Regions from separate parts of the Streptomyces sp. NPDC052225 genome, predicted to be linked through region 2. Evidence: riboswitches for the same ligand, from Rfam matches in the RefSeq annotation. Region 2 holds a riboswitch; the other holds the start of a gene.
The links. Region 2 has a riboswitch for S-adenosylmethionine ahead of AB0L37_RS14210 (aminotransferase class V-fold PLP-dependent enzyme). Riboswitches for the same ligand answer to the same signal wherever they lie in the genome.
Positions count from the first base shown of each region.

Region 1: it holds a riboswitch for S-adenosylmethionine, as region 2 does, so the genes downstream of both, thrC (threonine synthase) here and AB0L37_RS14210 (aminotransferase class V-fold PLP-dependent enzyme) in region 2, are expected to answer to the same signal.

Region 1 covers NZ_JBFAVD010000003.1:149,159-157,809, forward strand. Annotated here, with positions in the region: gene otsB (trehalose-phosphatase) at 1-330, shown strand, start outside; gene AB0L37_RS06335 (trehalose-6-phosphate synthase) at 436-1,818, opposite strand; gene AB0L37_RS06340 (isopeptide-forming domain-containing fimbrial protein) at 1,918-3,945, opposite strand; gene AB0L37_RS06345 (glucosyl-3-phosphoglycerate synthase) at 3,984-4,931, opposite strand; SAM riboswitch class I at 5,082-5,237, shown strand; gene thrC (threonine synthase) at 5,256-6,557, shown strand; gene AB0L37_RS06355 (MoaD/ThiS family protein) at 6,594-6,869, shown strand; gene AB0L37_RS06360 (cold-shock protein) at 7,302-7,508, shown strand; gene groL (chaperonin GroEL) at 7,811-8,651, shown strand, end outside.
Region 2 covers NZ_JBFAVD010000007.1:316,808-325,458, reverse strand. Annotated here, with positions in the region: gene AB0L37_RS14230 (c-type cytochrome) at 1-754, shown strand, start outside; gene AB0L37_RS14225 (Rieske 2Fe-2S domain-containing protein) at 751-1,815, shown strand; gene AB0L37_RS14220 (cytochrome bc complex cytochrome b subunit) at 1,812-3,458, shown strand; gene trpD (anthranilate phosphoribosyltransferase) at 3,580-4,644, shown strand; SAM riboswitch class IV at 4,731-4,848, shown strand; gene AB0L37_RS14210 (aminotransferase class V-fold PLP-dependent enzyme) at 5,036-6,394, shown strand; gene AB0L37_RS14205 (Lrp/AsnC ligand binding domain-containing protein) at 6,462-6,743, opposite strand; gene AB0L37_RS14200 (rhomboid family intramembrane serine protease) at 6,740-7,483, opposite strand; gene AB0L37_RS14195 (hypothetical protein) at 7,578-7,817, shown strand; gene AB0L37_RS14190 (NYN domain-containing protein) at 7,850-8,651, shown strand, end outside.

The DNA of each region.
Region 1 (8,651 bases), on a different contig from region 2:
CTCCGCTCACCGCTGTCGGCCCTGGCGGCACGGCACGGCCTGGTGGTCGAACCCGGCCGCATGGTCCTGGAACTGCGCCCCCCGGGCGTCGACAAGGGCGTGGCCCTCACCGAGTACGTACGGGAGGTCGGCGCCGAGTCGGTCCTCTACGCGGGCGACGACCTCGGCGATCTCCCGGCCTTCGCCGCAGTCGAAAAACTCCGCTCGGACGGCATCCCGGGCGTCCTCGTGGCGGCGGACACGGTGATCGCGGAGCTGGCCGAGAGGGCCGACCTGGTTCTGGACGGCCCGGAAGCTGTGGTCCGCATGTTGCGCGATCTGCCCCTTTAGGGGCGCGGGGAGCGGCGCGACCAGCCCCCACGGCGCCGCACCCGGCAGCGATGCCGAGGCCCCGGGGCTCTGCCCCGGACCCCGCTGCCCAATCGCCGCAGGGGCTCACTCGGCCCCCAGCGCCTCCAGCTGCTCCAGGAACCACGGCCCGGGCGGCAACGAGGTGGCGGCGGCAGCCAACCGCTTCGTACGCTCCGCTCGCTCGTCGTCCGGCATGGCCAGCGCGGCGGCCAGCGCCTCCGACGTGCCGGTCACGTCGTACGGGTTGACCACCAGCGCGTCCTCGGCCAGTTCCTCGTACGCGCCCGCCTCCCTCGACAGGACCAGGACGCAGCCGTCGTCCGAGACCACCGGGACCTCCTTCGCGACGAGGTTCATGCCGTCGCGGATCGGGTTGACCAGGGCGACGTCCGCGAGGCGGTACGCGGCGAGGGAGCGGGCGAAGTCGTCCTTCACGTGGAGGATCACCGGGGTCCAAGACGGTGTGCCGTAGCGGGAGTTGATGGACTCGGCGACGCGGGAGACCTCCGCCGTGTAGTCGCGGTAGACCGCCAGGTCCTGCCGGGAGGGATACGCGAACGCCACATGGACGACCTTCTCCCGCCACTCGGGGCGGGTCTCCAGGAGCAACTCGTAGGCGTGCAGGCCGCGGACGATGTTCTTCGACAGTTCCGTGCGGTCCACCCGGACGATCACCTTGCGGTCCTCGCCCACCTGCTCGCGCAGCGCCGCCAGACGCTCGTCCACGTCCGGCCGGTGCGCCCGCTCCCGGAGGAAGTCCGCGTCGGCGCCGAGCCCGTGCACGCCGATCCGCGTGCCGGACGTGCCCCCGAGGATCCGCGTACAGCAGTCGGTGAAGGCGTCCGCCCAGCGGCGGGTCAGAAAGGCCAGCCGGTCCGCGCCGAGCATCCCGCGCAGCAGCTGCTCGGCGATGTCGTCGGGCAGCATCCGGAAGTAGTCGACGGGTGCCCAGGGCGTGTGCGAGAAGTGGCCGATGCGCAGGTCGTCGCGGAGCTCGCGCAGCATGCCGGGGACCAGGGCCAGGTGGTAGTCCTGGACGACGACCGTCGCCCCCGGCGCGGCCTCGTCCGCCAGCGCCTGCGCGAAGGCCCGGTTGTACGCCTCGTACGACGCCCACCGGCGGCGGAACTCGGTGCCGAACGACGGCTCCAGAGGCGTCTGGTACAGCATGTGGTGCACGAACCACAGGACCGAGTTCGCGATCCCGTTGTACGCGTCCGTGTGCACGTCGGCGTCGATGTCCAGCATCCGTACGCCGGGTTCGGTGACCCCGCGCCGCACCGCCTCGCGGTCGCCGTCGCCGAGGGCCGCGCACACCCACAGCTTGTCCTCGACGACGCTCAGGGCGGAGACGAGTCCGCCCCCGCCGCGCTTCGCCTCGACCGAACCGTCGTCGCCGACGGCGTAGGAGACCGGGCCGCGGTTGGACGCGACGAGAACCTCAGCAGCACCATGCGTGGAAGCCATAAGCCGAAACTAGCCCGCCCCGGAAACGCTCAAACGTACGGCCGGGCTCCATCAGGAGCCCGGCCGTACACAACGCCGGCTGCCGCGTCGGCCGCGGCGTCAGTTCCTGCGGGAGCGGACCGCCGCGAGAATCAGCGCGCCGAGCCCGCACAGCGACACGGCGAGGCCGCCGTACAGCAGGGTGTGCGAGTCGGAGCCGGTCTCGGCGAGCTCGGGAGCGGTCGGCTTCGGGGGCGTGGGCCGGGCCTGGACGCGGCCCACGGTGAAGGTGATCGTGCACGACGGGTCGGTGCTGCCCTTGGCGCAGACGCTGCCCGGGATCACCAGGTGACGGGTGACCGTCCTGCCCGGGGTGTTGGGCACCTCGATGTGGACGGGCACCGTGATCTGGCCGTGCGGCGGGACGGTGACCTCCCGGAGGGTGCCGTCCTCGTCGGTGACCTCGGTCTCGCGCGGGGTGTCACCGGGGTTGCGGATGACGACCGGGACGACGAGGTCGCCGGGCGGCGGGTTCAGCGGGAACTCGCCCACGTCGACGATCAGCTGCGGCGGCGTCGGCGGCGCCGGCGGCTCCTCGATGACGGGCGTGATGCCGCACTTCGGGTCCGTGGAGCCGTCCTCGCAGTTGGTGCGCGGGGTGTCGGCGACGATGTTGTTGGTGAGCTTGCCGTCCCCGCCGACCGGGTCCTTGACCTTCACCGAGTACGTGACGGTGGCCGTCTTGCCGGCCGGGATGTCACCGGTGAAATTGATCTTCGGCGCGGTGTAGGAGACGTTCCCGACGCTCGCCTTCGCGTCGTTGTTGTACGTCGCGTCGTCGAGGTTCTCGGTGAGGTCGTCGGTGAACTTCGCGTTCGGGTAGTCGAGCTTGCTGATGTTCTCGGCCTTGACCGTGTACGTCACCGTGTCGCCGGGCCGCACCGTGGCCGGGCTCGCCGTCTTGGTGATCTCCAGGTCGGGGACCGGGACGGACAGCGCGAGCGCCGAGGGGACGTACGTGTCGCCCTTGGTGGAGAAGCTCAGCGTGGTGGAGGTGGCGCCGACCGGGATCGGCTCCGCCTTCACGGCCGCCCGCGAGGAGCCGCCCGAGACGTCGAACTCCTTCGCGTCGATGCTCAGGTTGTTGACCATCTTCGGGTCGAGGGCGCCGTCGTCCTCGGAGATGAAGAAGTTGTTGGTGTTGCCGGTGTGCGACTCGGTGATGTTCTGGCCGCCGACCGCGAACTTGTCGCCCGAGGTGTTCCAGTCGCCCTCGTACGCGGTGACGCTCGCGTGCGGGGTGCCGCTCGTGCGGTAGAAACCGTCGACCGTGACCGTGGTGGCCGGCGACGTGGAGCGCTGGAGGACGTGGCCGCCGTAGACGTACACGTTGCGGCGGTCGGGCGCGTAGGTCTCGTCGGGGCCGTCGTACTTGTAGACGACGGTCATCGACCAGCCCGCGACGCAGCCCTTGCCGGTCGGCGCCCAGATGTCGCCGACGGCGACGGGGACCGGCGCCCCGGTCCCGGTGACCCCGCTGAACAGGCTCGTGACGTCGGCCTCGCCGGTGTAGTAGTGCGGGCCGCTGGTGGTCGCCGGGTCCCGCACCAGGTTCTGCGGGGCGACCTTGGTGGGCGTCGCGCCGGCCACGCCGACCACGGGCACCGCGGCGAGCGGGTCGCCCGGCGAGGGCAGCACGTCCGCGCCGGAGATGTCGCAGCGCTTGAGGGCGGCGCCGCTGGGGCCGCGGTACGTGCCGTCGTTGCCGCCGAAGAAGAGGCGGGCGTAGGCGACCTTCGCGCCCGGCGGGATGGCGACCCGGCCGGTGCTGGAGCCGTAGCCGTCCGTCGTCCCGGCCGTGTTGATCCGCTCCATGACGAACGTGTTGTTGTTGTCCTTGCCCTCGCCGTTCGCTGCGACGGCGCAGCGCGCGGCCATGGTGGCGTCGCCGGTGGGGCAGCCCATGACCGTGTTGCCGATGGTCTTGAAGTCGCCGTAGATCGACTCGTCGTAGCGCTGGGCGAAGGGGGAGATGACGTCCGCTGCGGCCGGGACCGTGGCGGCGCCGACCAGTGAGCCTGTGAGGGCGGCGGTGGCGGCGAAGGCCGCCGTGCCGCGTGCGTATCCCTGTACGTGTCTGAGCCACATAAAGGGCAATTTAGGCAAAAATCATAATCATCCAGTGGTTACGCCACGCGACGCTCCGCATACTCACTGATTTCGGTCATCGGGGGCCGCTCCTCGGTGTCCACCGCGTGCGTCCGCGGCTCGAACCCGTCCTCGCCCCGCTCGAACTGGGTGAGCACCGGCCGCACCAGATGCCCGCGCGCGAGCCGCAGCTGCGCCGTGCGGTAGATCGCCGCCGCCATCCGGCCAAGGGCCTGCCCGTCCTGGTGCCGGTGCTTGCGCACCCCCACGTCCACCTGGGCGAGCGCGTCCAGGCCCACGGTGTGCAGCGCGTCGACGAGGAGGCCGAGCTCCACCCCGTATCCGACGGGGAACGGCAGCTGTTCGAGCAGCGAGCGCCTGGCCGCGTACTCGCCGCCCAACGGCTGGACGAATCCGGCCAGTTGGGGCCAGTGCAGATTGAGGATCGGCCGCGCCATCAGCTCCGTGACCCGGCCGCCCTGGCCGGCCGCGGAACCCAGCGGCCGGTCGTACATGGCCTTGACGAAGTCCACGCCCGGGTCGGTGAGCAGCGGGCCGACGATCCCCGAGACGAAGTCCGCCGAGAACTCCTTCAGATCCGCGTCGACGAAGCAGACGATGTCACCGGACGTGACGAGGAGCGAACGCCACAGCACCTCGCCCTTTCCGGGCCGCGCCGGGATCCGCGGCAGGATCGTGTCCCGGTGCACGACCCGCGCCCCGGCCGCCGCCGCGACCGCCGACGTCCGGTCCGTGGAGCCGGAGTCGATCACGACGAGCTCGTCGACGAGCGGCACGGCCTCCGTCATCAGCTCGCGTCGGATCACGGCGACGATCTCGCCGACCGTCTCCTCCTCGTTGAGCGCGGGCAGTACGACGCTCACGGTCCGGCCCGACGCCCGTTTCGCGGCGATCAGACGGGACAGCGGACGGTCGGCCACGGACCAGGAACGCCCGCTCAGCCAGCGCTCGACCTCTTCCAGCACGGTCAGAGTCCTCCCGTATGTGATCCATCTCGCGGTTCGGACGACTATCTCAAGGGTCCAGGGCGTCGGTTACAGTCTTGAACAAGGCCGGTGACCATCGCATGTCGGGGTCGCCGCCCACGCCTCAGTGCGTGACACACAACCGAATACCGCTCATCCAGAGGGGCAGAGGGATACGGCCCGTTGAAGCCCCGGCAACCCTCCAGCCGGTCTCGTACGACTGTCATCGTCGACGTCGCGGGGCTCCCGGCTAGGGAAGGTGCCAAATCCGTCTCGCGGCGAGGTGCGCCGCGAGGAAGATGAGGAGAAAGGGCCTCGCCTCTCATGGCTGTACAGACTGTCGCCACCGAAACCGCCGCTCCGACCGTTGACCTCGGTCCCGCCGCAGGCCTCTCCTGCCGCGAGTGCGGTGCTCAGTTCCCGCTCGGTCCGATCTTCGCGTGCGTCGAGTGTTTCGGGCCTCTGGAAGTCGCGTACGACCTTCCCGTCGGCGACCCCGAGGCGCTCCGCAAGCAGATCGAGGCGGGCCCGGCCAACATCTGGCGCTACGCCCCCCTCCTGCCGGTCCCGGCCGACGTCGCCGAGAAGCCGAACCTGAACCCGGGCTGGACCAAGCTCGTCAAGGCCGACAACCTCGCCCGCGAACTCGGCGTCGAGCAGGGCAAGTTGTTCGTCAAGGACGACTCCGGCAACCCGACCCACTCCTTCAAGGACCGCGTCGTCGCCCAGGCCATCGAGGCCGCGCGCGCTTTCGGTTTCACGACGCTGTCGTGCTCCTCCACCGGCAACCTGGCCGGGGCCGTCGGCGCCGCCGCCGCCCGCGCCGGCTTCCGCTCGTGCGTGTTCATCCCGCACGACCTGGAGCAGGGCAAGGTCGTCATGGCCGGTGTCTACGGCGGTGACCTCGTCGCCATCGAGGGCAACTACGACGACGTGAACCGCTTCTGCTCCGAGCTCATCGGCGACCCGCTGGGCGAGGGCTGGGGCTTTGTGAACGTGAACCTGCGCCCGTACTACGGCGAGGGCTCCAAGACGCTCGCCTACGAGATCTGCGAGCAGCTGGGCTGGCAGCTCCCGGACCAGCTGGTCATCCCGATCGCGTCGGGTTCGCAGTTCACGAAGATCGACAAGGGCCTCCAGGAGCTGATCAAGCTCGGCCTCGTCGAGGACAAGCCGTACAAGCTCTTCGGCGCCCAGGCCGAGGGGTGCTCGCCGGTCTCGGTGGCGTACAAGGCAGGCACCGACGTCGTACGGCCGCAGAAGCCGAACACGATCGCCAAGTCCCTTGCGATCGGGAACCCGGCCGACGGCCCCTACGTCCTCGACATCGCCCGCCGCACCGGCGGCGCCGTGGAGGACGTGAACGACGAGCAGGTCGTGGACGCCATCAAGCTGCTCGCGCAGACCGAGGGCATCTTCGCCGAGACGGCGGGCGGCGTGACGCTCGGCGTCACGAAGAAGCTGATCGAGGCGGGGCTCATCGACCCGTCCCTCACCACGGTCGTCCTGAACACCGGTGACGGGCTCAAGACCCTCGACGCGGTTGCCGATTCGTCCCAGGCGACCGCCACGATCCGGCCGAGCCTCGACGCGTTCCGCGACGCCGGCCTCGCCGCCGACCACTGAGCCAACCGAACTTGTAGGAACGGGAGTCACCCAGCCATGAGCGTCAACGTCCGTATTCCGACCATCCTGCGCACCTACACCGGCGGCCAGGCCGAGGTCCCCGCCGAGGGCGCCACGCTCTCCGAGGTCATCGCCGACCTGGAGAAGAACCACACCGGGATCGCCGCCCGCGTCCTGGACGACCAGGGCAAGCTGCGCCGCTTCGTGAACGTCTACGTGAACGACGACGACGTCCGCTTCGAGCAGGGCCTGGAGACGGCGACGCCGGACGGCGCGGGCGTCTCGATCATTCCGGCCGTCGCCGGCGGCTGATCTTTCGCCGATCTGCTCAGAGTTACGTGAATTGCCCCCTCCGCAAGAGAAGCGGAGGGGGCAATTCTGCATGGTTGAGCGCGGTACAGTTGGGGAAGCTGCTTCGTTTCGGTACGTGGCGCATGACGGGCGCATATGAGTTCTCGCCCGACGCCCGCCAAGAAGTAGCCAAAGTGCGCAGCCCTTTCGGGCCCTTTATGGCATTTATGCGGCCCGACTTGCCCCGGGATCTGTCCAGTTGGCCCGTTTTCCCCGATCGTGCGTGCCCAGAATTCTCGTCCGACTGACCTGTTGCAGACGGCAGTTGGGCAGATACATTCAGCCGCGGTCGACGCGTTCCGGCGCACACCCCCAAACCCTTTGGGGCGTGAGGTCTGACCCGGGACCGCGAAGTGCGGTCTCGCGCAAGGGCCAGTAATAGGGGAGTTAGGCATGGCTCAGGGCACCGTCAAGTGGTTCAACGCGGAGAAGGGGTACGGCTTCATCGCGGTCGACGGTGGTGCGGATGTATTCGTCCACTACAGCGCGATTCAGATGGACGGCTACCGCACCCTCGAAGAGGGTCAGCGAGTGGAATTCGAGATCTCGCAGGGCCAGAAGGGGCCGCAGGCCGACATGGTCCGCCTGGCCGCCGGCTGAAGCGCGCGCGTCCGACTGAAAGCTTCGTACGTCGCACGTCCATGGAGGGTCCGTCTCCCGGTCATCGGGGACGGGCCCTTCGTGCTGCCCACCTGCGGTTCTGGTAGACGGCCTTGCACTCGTGGGGGTCGAGTGCTAATCATTGGCTTAGCACTCTCCCCGTGAGAGTGACAGAACTTGGATCGAGTCGGTGAGGCTCGCAGGCCGGGTGGGGCAAGGAACCACAAGGGCTGCAGGCCGTCCGTCGCGGGCACCTGCACGGTCCGTTTGCGTTTCCACCCCGTCCGGGAGGACCACTTCACATGGCCAAGATCATCGCGTTCGACGAGGAGGCACGGCGCGGCCTCGAGCGCGGCATGAACCAGCTCGCCGACGCCGTCAAGGTGACCCTGGGCCCCAAGGGTCGCAACGTCGTCCTCGAGAAGAAGTGGGGCGCCCCCACGATCACCAACGATGGTGTGTCCATCGCCAAGGAGATCGAGCTCGAGGACCCGTACGAGAAGATCGGCGCCGAGCTGGTCAAGGAGGTCGCGAAGAAGACGGACGACGTCGCCGGTGACGGCACGACGACCGCGACCGTCCTGGCCCAGGCCCTGGTGCGCGAGGGTCTGCGCAACGTGGCCGCCGGTGCCAACCCGATGGCCCTCAAGCGTGGCATCGAGAAGGCCGTCGAGGCCGTCTCCGCCGCCCTGCTCGAGCAGGCCAAGGATGTCGAGACCAAGGAGCAGATCGCTTCCACGGCCTCCATCTCCGCCGCCGACACCCAGATCGGCGAGCTCATCGCCGAGGCCATGGACAAGGTCGGCAAGGAAGGCGTCATCACCGTCGAGGAGTCCCAGACCTTCGGTCTGGAGCTGGAGCTCACCGAGGGTATGCGCTTCGACAAGGGCTACATCTCGGCGTACTTCGCCACCGACATGGAGCGTATGGAGGCGTCGCTCGACGACCCGTACATCCTCATCGTCAACTCGAAGATCGGCAACGTGAAGGACCTCCTTCCGCTGCTCGAGAAGGTCATGCAGTCCGGCAAGCCGCTGCTGATCATCGCCGAGGACGTCGAGGGCGAGGCCCTGTCGACCCTGGTCGTCAACAAGATCCGTGGCACCTTCAAGTCCGTCGCCGTCAAGGCCCCGGGCTTCGGTG
Region 2 (8,651 bases):
CCTCGCGCTGGCGGCCACCGGGGGGCTGTACGCCGCGTTCGCGCCCGCGGACAAGGCGCAGGCCGATGAAACCGCCCAGTCCCTCGCCATCGACGAGGGCAAGAAGCTCTACTCCGTCGGCTGCGCCAGCTGCCACGGAACCGGCGGTCAGGGCACCACCGACGGGCCGAGCCTGGTGGGTGTCGGCTCCGCCGCCGTCGACTTCCAGGTCGGCACCGGCCGTATGCCGGCGCAGCAGCCTGGCGCTCAGGTCCCGCGCAAGAAGGTCATCTACTCGCAGGCCGAGATCGACCAGCTGGCGGCGTACATCGCCTCGCTGGGTGCCGGTCCGGTCGCGCCGACCTCCGAGGACTACAGCCCGGAAGGTGCGGACATCGCCAAGGGTGGCGAGCTGTTCCGTACCAACTGTGCCCAGTGCCACAACTTCACCGGTGAAGGTGGCGCTCTGACGCACGGCAAGTTCGCGCCGAGCCTCGAGGACGTCGCTCCCAAGCACATCTACGAGGCCATGCAGACCGGCCCGCAGAACATGCCGTCCTTCCCGGACACGACGATGACCAAGCAGAACAAGAAGGACATCATCGCGTACCTCGACGCGGTCAACGGTGACAAGACGGAGAGCCCTGGTGGTCTCAAGCTGGGCGGGCTCGGCCCGGTCAGTGAGGGTCTGTTCGCCTGGATCTTCGGTCTCGGCGCCCTCGTCGCCGTCGCCATCTGGGTCGCCGCTCGGACCGCAAAGGCCAAGAAGTCATGAGTAGCCAAGACATTCCAGAAGAGAACCTGCCTGCTGAGCGGGACATCCACGAGGGTGCGGAGCACGGCTCGGTCGCGGTGAAGGACGAGCCCTTCGCCGACCCGGGTCTGCCGCCCCACGAGCACCGGATCCAGGACATCGACGAGCGGGCCGCACGCCGGTCCGAGCGCGTCGTGGCCATGCTGTTCACGGTGTCGATGCTGGCGACCATCGCCTTCATCGCCTCGTACGTCGCCATCGACGTCGACAAGAGCATCTACGTCTTCCCGATCGGGCACATCAACGCGCTGAACTTCGCGCTGGGCCTGACCCTGGGCGTGGCCCTGTTCTGCATCGGCGCGGGCGCGGTCCACTGGGCCCGCACCCTGATGTCCGACGTCGAGGTCGCCGACGACCGGCACGCCATCGAGGCCGAGCCCGAGGTCAAGGCGAAGGTCCTCGCGGACTTCGCGGACGGTGCGCGCGAGTCGCAGTTCGGCCGCCGCAAGCTGATCCGCAACACCCTGTTCGGTGCGCTGGCCCTGGTGCCGCTCTCCGGCGTCGTCCTTCTTCGTGACCTCGGGCCGCTGCCCGAGACGAAGCTGCGCCACACGGCGTGGAAGAAGGGCAAGAAGCTCGTCAACATGAACACGAACGAGCCGCTGCGCGCTTCGGACATCGCGGTCGGTTCGCTCACCTTCGCCAAGCCCGAGGGCGTGGAGGAGCACGACGAGGACTTCCAGCAGGTCATGGGCAAGGCCGCCCTGATGCTCGTGCGCATCCAGCCGCAGAACATCAAGGACAAGCAAGAGCTCGAGTGGTCCCACGAGGGCGTTGTCGCGTACTCGAAGATCTGCACCCACGTGGGGTGCCCGATCTCCCTGTACGAGCAGCAGACGCACCACGTCCTGTGCCCCTGCCACCAGTCCACCTTCGACCTCTCCGACGGTGCCCGGGTGATCTTCGGTCCCGCCGGTCACGCGCTGCCGCAGCTGCACATCGGCGTAGATGACGAGGGCTTCCTCGTCGCGCAGAGCGACTTCGCGGAGCCCGTCGGTCCTGCCTTCTGGGAGCGCGGATGAGTACTACTACGACCAAGCCGTCCAACGACGCGCCTTCTCGTGAGAAGGCGCCGGCCGGCGAGCGCGTCGCCGACTGGGCCGACGGCCGGCTGGGGATCTACTCCCTGGCCAAGGCCAACATGCGCAAGATCTTCCCGGACCACTGGTCCTTCATGCTCGGTGAGATCTGCCTCTACAGCTTCATCATCATCATCCTCACGGGTGTGTACCTGACGCTGTTCTTCCACCCGTCGATGAACGAGGTGGAGTACCACGGCAGCTACGTCCCGCTGCAGGGACAGCTGATGTCCGAGGCGTTCAACTCGACCATGCACATCTCCTTCGATGTGCGCGGTGGTCTGCTGATCCGTCAGATCCACCACTGGGCCGCGCTGATCTTCCTCGCCGGCATGTTCGTGCACATGATGCGCGTGTTCTTCACGGGTGCGTTCCGCAAGCCCCGTGAGGTCAACTGGCTGTTCGGCTTCCTGCTGTTCGTCCTGGGCATGTTCACCGGCTTCACCGGTTACTCGCTCCCGGACGACCTGCTCTCCGGCACCGGTGTCCGCTTCATGGAGGGCGCGGTCCTGTCCGTGCCGATCGTCGGCACGTACCTGTCGTTCTTCCTCTTCGGCGGCGAGTTCCCGGGCGGCGACTTCGTCGCGCGGTTCTACTCGGTCCACATCCTGCTGCTGCCGGGCATCATGCTCGGGCTCGTGGTCGCTCACCTGATCCTGGTCTTCTACCACAAGCACACGCAGTTCGCGGGCCCCGGAAAGACGAACAAGAACGTCGTGGGCATGCCGCTCCTGCCGGTCTACATGGCCAAGGCGGGTGGCTTCTTCTTCCTGGTCTTCGGTGTCATCGCGGTCATCGCCGCGATCGCGTCGATCAACCCGATCTGGGCCATCGGCCCGTACCGGATCGACCAGGTGTCCACGGGTGCGCAGCCCGACTGGTACATGGGCTTCTCCGAAGGCCTGATCCGTACGATGCCGGGCTGGGAGATCAACCTCTGGGGTCACACGCTCGTCCTGGGTGTGTTCGTCCCGCTGGTGATCTTCCCGCTGGTCCTGGTGGCCATCGCGGTCTACCCGTTCATCGAGTCCTGGGTCACCGGCGACAAGCGCGAGCACCACATCCTGGACCGCCCGCGCAACGTCCCGACCCGCACGGCCTTCGGTGCCGCGTGGATCTCCTGGTACTTCGTGCTCCTCGTGGGTGGTGGAAACGACCTCTGGGCCACGCACTTCCACCTGTCGATCAACGCGATCACCTGGTTCGTCCGCGTCGGATTCTTCGTCGTGCCGGTCCTGGTGTTCATCGCCACCAAGCGGATCTGCCTCGGCCTCCAGCGCCGCGACAAGGACAAGGTGCTGCACGGACGCGAGTCCGGCATCATCAAGCGCCTGCCGCACGGTGAGTTCATCGAGGTGCACGAGCCGCTCGACCAGGAGGCCCTGCACACCCTCACGGCGCACGAGCAGTACCAGCCGCTCGAGATCGGCCCGTCGGTCGACGAGAACGGTGTGGAGCGCAAGCTGTCGCGCATGCAGAAGCTGCGCGCCAAGCTCTCGAAGGGCTACTACGGGGAGCACAACCAGATCCCCAAGCCCACCGTCGAGGAGTACAAGGAGATCACCAGCGGCCACGGCCACCACTGATCTCTGACTGTCCGCCACGGCAAGAGCCCCCGTCCAGTGCCTGGACGGGGGCTCTTTGCCGTCCCCGTCGCTCGATAAGGTGGGGACGTTTCATCCTTACGAACACCACACAGGAGCGGCCATGAGCGCTTTGACGCCCGCAGGAGGCACCACCGCGGCGGGCCGTTCCTGGCCCGCCGTGCTGAACGGTCTGCTCGACGGCCGCGACCAGAGCGCCGACGACACCGCGTGGGCGATGGACCGGATCATGCGGGGCGAGGCGACCGACGCGCAGATCGCCGCCTTCGTGGTCGCGCTGCGGGCCAAGGGCGAGACCGTCCAGGAGATCGTCGGTCTCGTCCGCGGGATGTACGAGCACGCCAACACCATCGAGGTGCCCGGCGAGGCCGTCGACATCGTCGGCACCGGCGGGGACGGCGCCAAGACCGTCAACATCTCCACCATGGCGGCGATCGTCATCGCCGGCACCGGCACGAAGGTCGTCAAGCACGGCAACCGCGCCGCCTCCAGCGCCTCGGGCTCGTCGGACGTCCTGGAGAAGCTCGGCGTGAACCTCGACATCGCGCCGCAGCGCGTCGCCGAGGTGGCCGAGGAAGCCGGGATCACCTTCTGCTTCGCCATCAAGTTCCACCCGGCGCTGCGGCACGCGGGCGCCGCGCGCGGGCAGATCGGCATCAGGACCGTCTTCAACGCGCTCGGCCCGCTCACCAACCCGGCCCGCGTCAAGGCGCAGGCGGTCGGCGTCGCGGACCCGCGGCTCGCGCCCATCATCGCCGGGGTCTTCGCCGAGCGCGGCAACTCCTCGCTGGTCTTCCGCGGCGACGACGGGCTCGACGAGCTGACCGTCACCGGCCCGTCGCGGGTGTGGGTCGTACGGGACGGCGCGGTGCGCGAGGAGGCCTTCGACCCGCGCGACGTCGGGATCGAGACCGTGCCGATCGAGGCGCTGCGCGGGGGCGACCCGTCGTTCAACGCGGAGGTCGCGCGGCGGCTGCTCGACGGGGAGCGCGGGCCCGTGCGCGACGCCGTGCTGCTCAACGCGGCGGCCGCGCTCGTCGCCGTACGGCCCGGCAGCGGGACGCTCGCCGAGCAGATCAGGGCCGGCATGGACCGGGCCGCCGAGTCGATCGACTCCGGCGCCGCGAAGGCCGCGCTCGAACGGTGGGTCGTCGCCACCAACCGCTGAGTGTGACGCAGGGCGCAGTCCGTTTCGTCTCAGGAAATGGACTGCGCCCTTGCCGTATCCGCGACGTGTGGCAGGATTCTGTCCAAGGTCATGAGTGACAGCGACCGAGGCCCCAGCCCGCTGTCCGGCAACCCTCCGTCCGTGGCGGGGTGCCCTGGGTGAAGACCAGGCCGTACGCAGCAAGGCGTATGGCAAGCGCGGACCCCTTGCAACCCTGGGGTCCTGGTCCTCAAGGGAGCAGTCTCGTGAGCAAGCGAATGCGATAGGGCGTCCCGGCCCCGCCTCTGCGTACCGTCTCTTCTCTTCTTTCCGTGCCGTCGAGCCCTGTTCCGTCGTGCTCAGTCGTGGCTTCGGCATGGTCAATTCGCTTACCTCGCCAGGGAGTTCACCCATGTCTGTTTCCGTCGACGCCTGCACCGAGACCATCGCCCCGCTCGCCGTTCTCGGCCGGGACGTCACCGTGCCGCTCGTCACCGGCGGCGAAGTGACGTACGCGGCCCTCGACTACGCGGCCAGCGCGCCGGCCCTGCAGCGGGTGTGGGACGACGTCGCCGCGTACGCGCCGTACTACGGCAGCGTGCACCGGGGCGCCGGGTACCTGTCGCAGCTGTCGACCGACCTCTTCGAGAACTCCCGTGCCACGGTCGCCGAGTTCCTCGACTGCCGCGACGGCGACCAGGTCGTCTTCACCCGGTCGACCACCGACTCGCTCAACCTGCTCGCCGCCGCGCTCCCGGCCGACTGCCAGGTCTTCGTCTTCGAGACCGAGCACCACGCCTCGCTGCTGCCCTGGCGCGACGCCCGCGTGACGTACCTGAACGCGCCGCGCACCCCGGACGAGGCCGTCGCCACCCTGGAGCGGGCGCTCGCCGACCGCGACCCGTACGGCCCGGCCCTCGTCTGCGTCACCGGTGCCTCGAACGTCACCGGTGAGCTCTGGCCGGTGCGCGAGCTGGCGGCGGCCGCTCACGCGCACGGTGCCCGCATCGTGCTCGACGCCGCCCAGCTCGCGCCCCACCACCCCGTCTCCGTAAGGGAGTTGGACGTCGACTGGGTCGCCTTCTCCGGGCACAAGCTGTACGCGCCGTTCGGTTCGGGGGTGCTCGCCGGGCGCTCCGACTGGCTGACCGAGGCCGAGCCGTACCTCGCCGGTGGCGGTGCCTCCCGTAAGGTCGCGCGGCGCGCCGACGGAGGGGTGGACGTCGAGTGGCACGCCACCGCCGCCCGCCACGAGGCCGGCTCGCCGAACGTCATCGGCGTGTACTCCATCGCCTCCGCGTGCAAGGCGCTCACCGAGGCCGGGTTCGACAACCTGGTCGCCCGTGAGCAGCACCTGATCCGCACCGTGCGCGAAGGCCTCGCCGGCGTGCCCGAGGTGAGGGTGCTCTCGCTGTTCGGCGACGACGCCCCGCGGGTCGGTGTCATCTCGTTCGTCGTGGAGGGCTGGAACTCCTCGCACTTCGCCGCCGCGCTCTCCGCCGAGTACGGGATCGGCGTGCGCGACGGCCTGTTCTGCGCCCACCCGCTCGTGCGCACGCTGCTCGGCTCCGACCCGCACACGCAGGGCGAGTGCGGTGCGCCCGAGGCGGCGCCGGGGGAGAAGTCGCTGAACGCGATCCGGGTCAGCTTCGGCGCGGGGACGCCCGACGAGCACGTGGAGCGTTTCGTCACCGCGGTGAAGGAGCTCGTACGCGACGGAGCGGCCTGGAACTACCGCACCGAGGACGGGCGTTGCGTGCCGGCCTCCTGAGGCCGTGTGACGTGGGACAGCGCGAAAGCCGCGGCCCCGGCCGCGGCTTTCGTATGCGTGTGCGGGGTCAGCCGTCGAGGCCGATGGCGAACGCCGCCTCCAGGTCGTGCTGCGAGTACGTGCGGAACGCCACGTGCGTGTCCGTCGCCTCGACGCCGGCGATCTTGCTGATCTTGCCGGGGATGACATCCGCCAGATCGTCGTGCCGGGCCACCCGGACCATGGCGATCAGGTCGTACGTGCCGGTGACGGAGAAGACCTCGCTGACGCTGTCCAGGGCCGCGATCGACTCGGCGATCTCGGGGATCCGGTCCACGCTGGTCTTGATGAGCACGATCGCGGTGATCACGGCTGGCTGTCTCCCTCGGTGGCCGTGGCTGGGACTGTCCTCACTCTAGCCCGGCCCCTGTACCGCACCCACGCGTAGAGGAACCCGAGGGAGAAGCCGATCAGGTGCGCCAGATACGCCACTCCCGGCCCCTGGCTGTCCCGTCCCGCCGCCGCCCACTGAAGCGCCACCCAGAACGGCAGCACCACCCATGCCGGAAAGCGCAGCGGCAGGAAGAACAGGAACGGGAACAGGCTCGTCACGCGCGCATCGGGGAACAGGTACAGGAAGGCGCCGAGGACCGCGGAGATGGCCCCCGAGGCGCCCACCAGCGTCTGGTCGGAGTCGGCGTGCGCGATCGCGTAGCCGAGGAGCGCCAGGTAGCCGCTGACCAGATAGAAGAGCGCGTACGCGATGTGGCCCATGCGTTCTTCGACCATCGCCCCGAAGACGTAGAGGAAGAGCATGTTGCCCAGCAGGTGCAGCCAGCTGCCGTGCACGAACAGGGCCGTGGCCGGGGTGAGCGCGGCTCGGGGTGATCCCGAGAAGAGTTCGGCGGGGACCACGCCCCAGCGCTCGAAGTAGGCGGTCTGCGCGGTGAGCAGGCGGGCCCCGGTGCCGTACGAGGGGTTGAGACCGGAGACCGGCGAGATGACGAAGGCCACGCAGCAGACGGCGATGATTCCGTACGTGACCGGGGCGGGGTGCCCTCTGAGGAATGCGGTCACCTTCGCGATCGCGTCGCGCCCGTTGCCGATCATGCAAGAGAGCATGACGCACGGCGGGGAGCGGGCGGCGTACGGCAGGCCGTAGGGTTACGGGCAATACAGCGAGCGAAAGAAGAGGCGCAATTCGATGACGGTTCCCCTGCCGACCGCCACCACCCGCTGGCGCTGCACGCTCTGCGGCAACCTCACGCGGTTCGACGTGACCCGCTCCTCGAAGGTCGTCGAGTACGTCCACCTCGACCTGGCCGGTGAGCCGAACGTCGAGGAACGCAACGTGGTCAGTGAGACCATCGAGTCGGTCCGCTGCCGTTGGTGCAACGCCGTGGATCAGGTGGAACTCGTGGACAGGCCGGGCGCCGACTCCTGACGGAGCGGCCCCACAGCGACTTGGGGTGACGGATGGTGGAGAGCACGGGCGGGGAGGCCGGGGACGGCGGTGCCGCCGAGGTGCTCGACCGGCCGTTGCCCGAAGGAGTGCGGCGCCGCGTCGTACAGATCGTCTCGGACGGCTTCGGCGGTCTGACGGTCGGCGAACTGCCGTCGCAATTGCGGCAATATGCCCGGTTCACCCCGAGTCGTCGGGCCAAGTTCGCCGGGAACGCGATGGCCGCCGCCGTGGAGAGCGACACGCTCTTCCGGCAGCGGATCGGGGAGCGGTTCCGTGAGGCGCAGCCCGAGCTGGCGGGCGCCCTGGACACCGGATCGCCACCGCCCGCCGCCGACCCGCTCGACGTGGCCGCGGCCGCGTACGTGCTGCGGCCCGTCGGCTGGGTGAAGCTGGTCGACGCCGCCGGCGAGGAGGCCCAGCGGGCGGACGCCGAGCGGGCCGACGAGGAGACCCGTGCCGAGCTCGACCGGCTGCGCGAGCAGTTGGCCGAGGCGCGGGCCCACACCAAGGCCGAGACCGAGCGGCTGCGCGCCGAGCTCGACGCGGCCAGGCGCGAGGCCGACTCCGTGCACCGCAAGCTGCGGGCCGCCCTCAGTGACGTCAAGCGCGGCGAGGCCGCCGTGCGCAAGGCGCGGGCCGAGTCCGACGCCGTACGGGCCGAGGGGCAGGCGCAGGTGTCCGCCGCCGAGAGCGAGACGCGGCGGCTCAAGGCGCGGCTCGGGGAGGCCGAGGCGGCCCTTGAAGCCTCGCGCAGAGCGGCCCGCGAGGGGCGCAGCGTCGAGGACATGAGAGTGCGGCTGCTGCTCGACACGG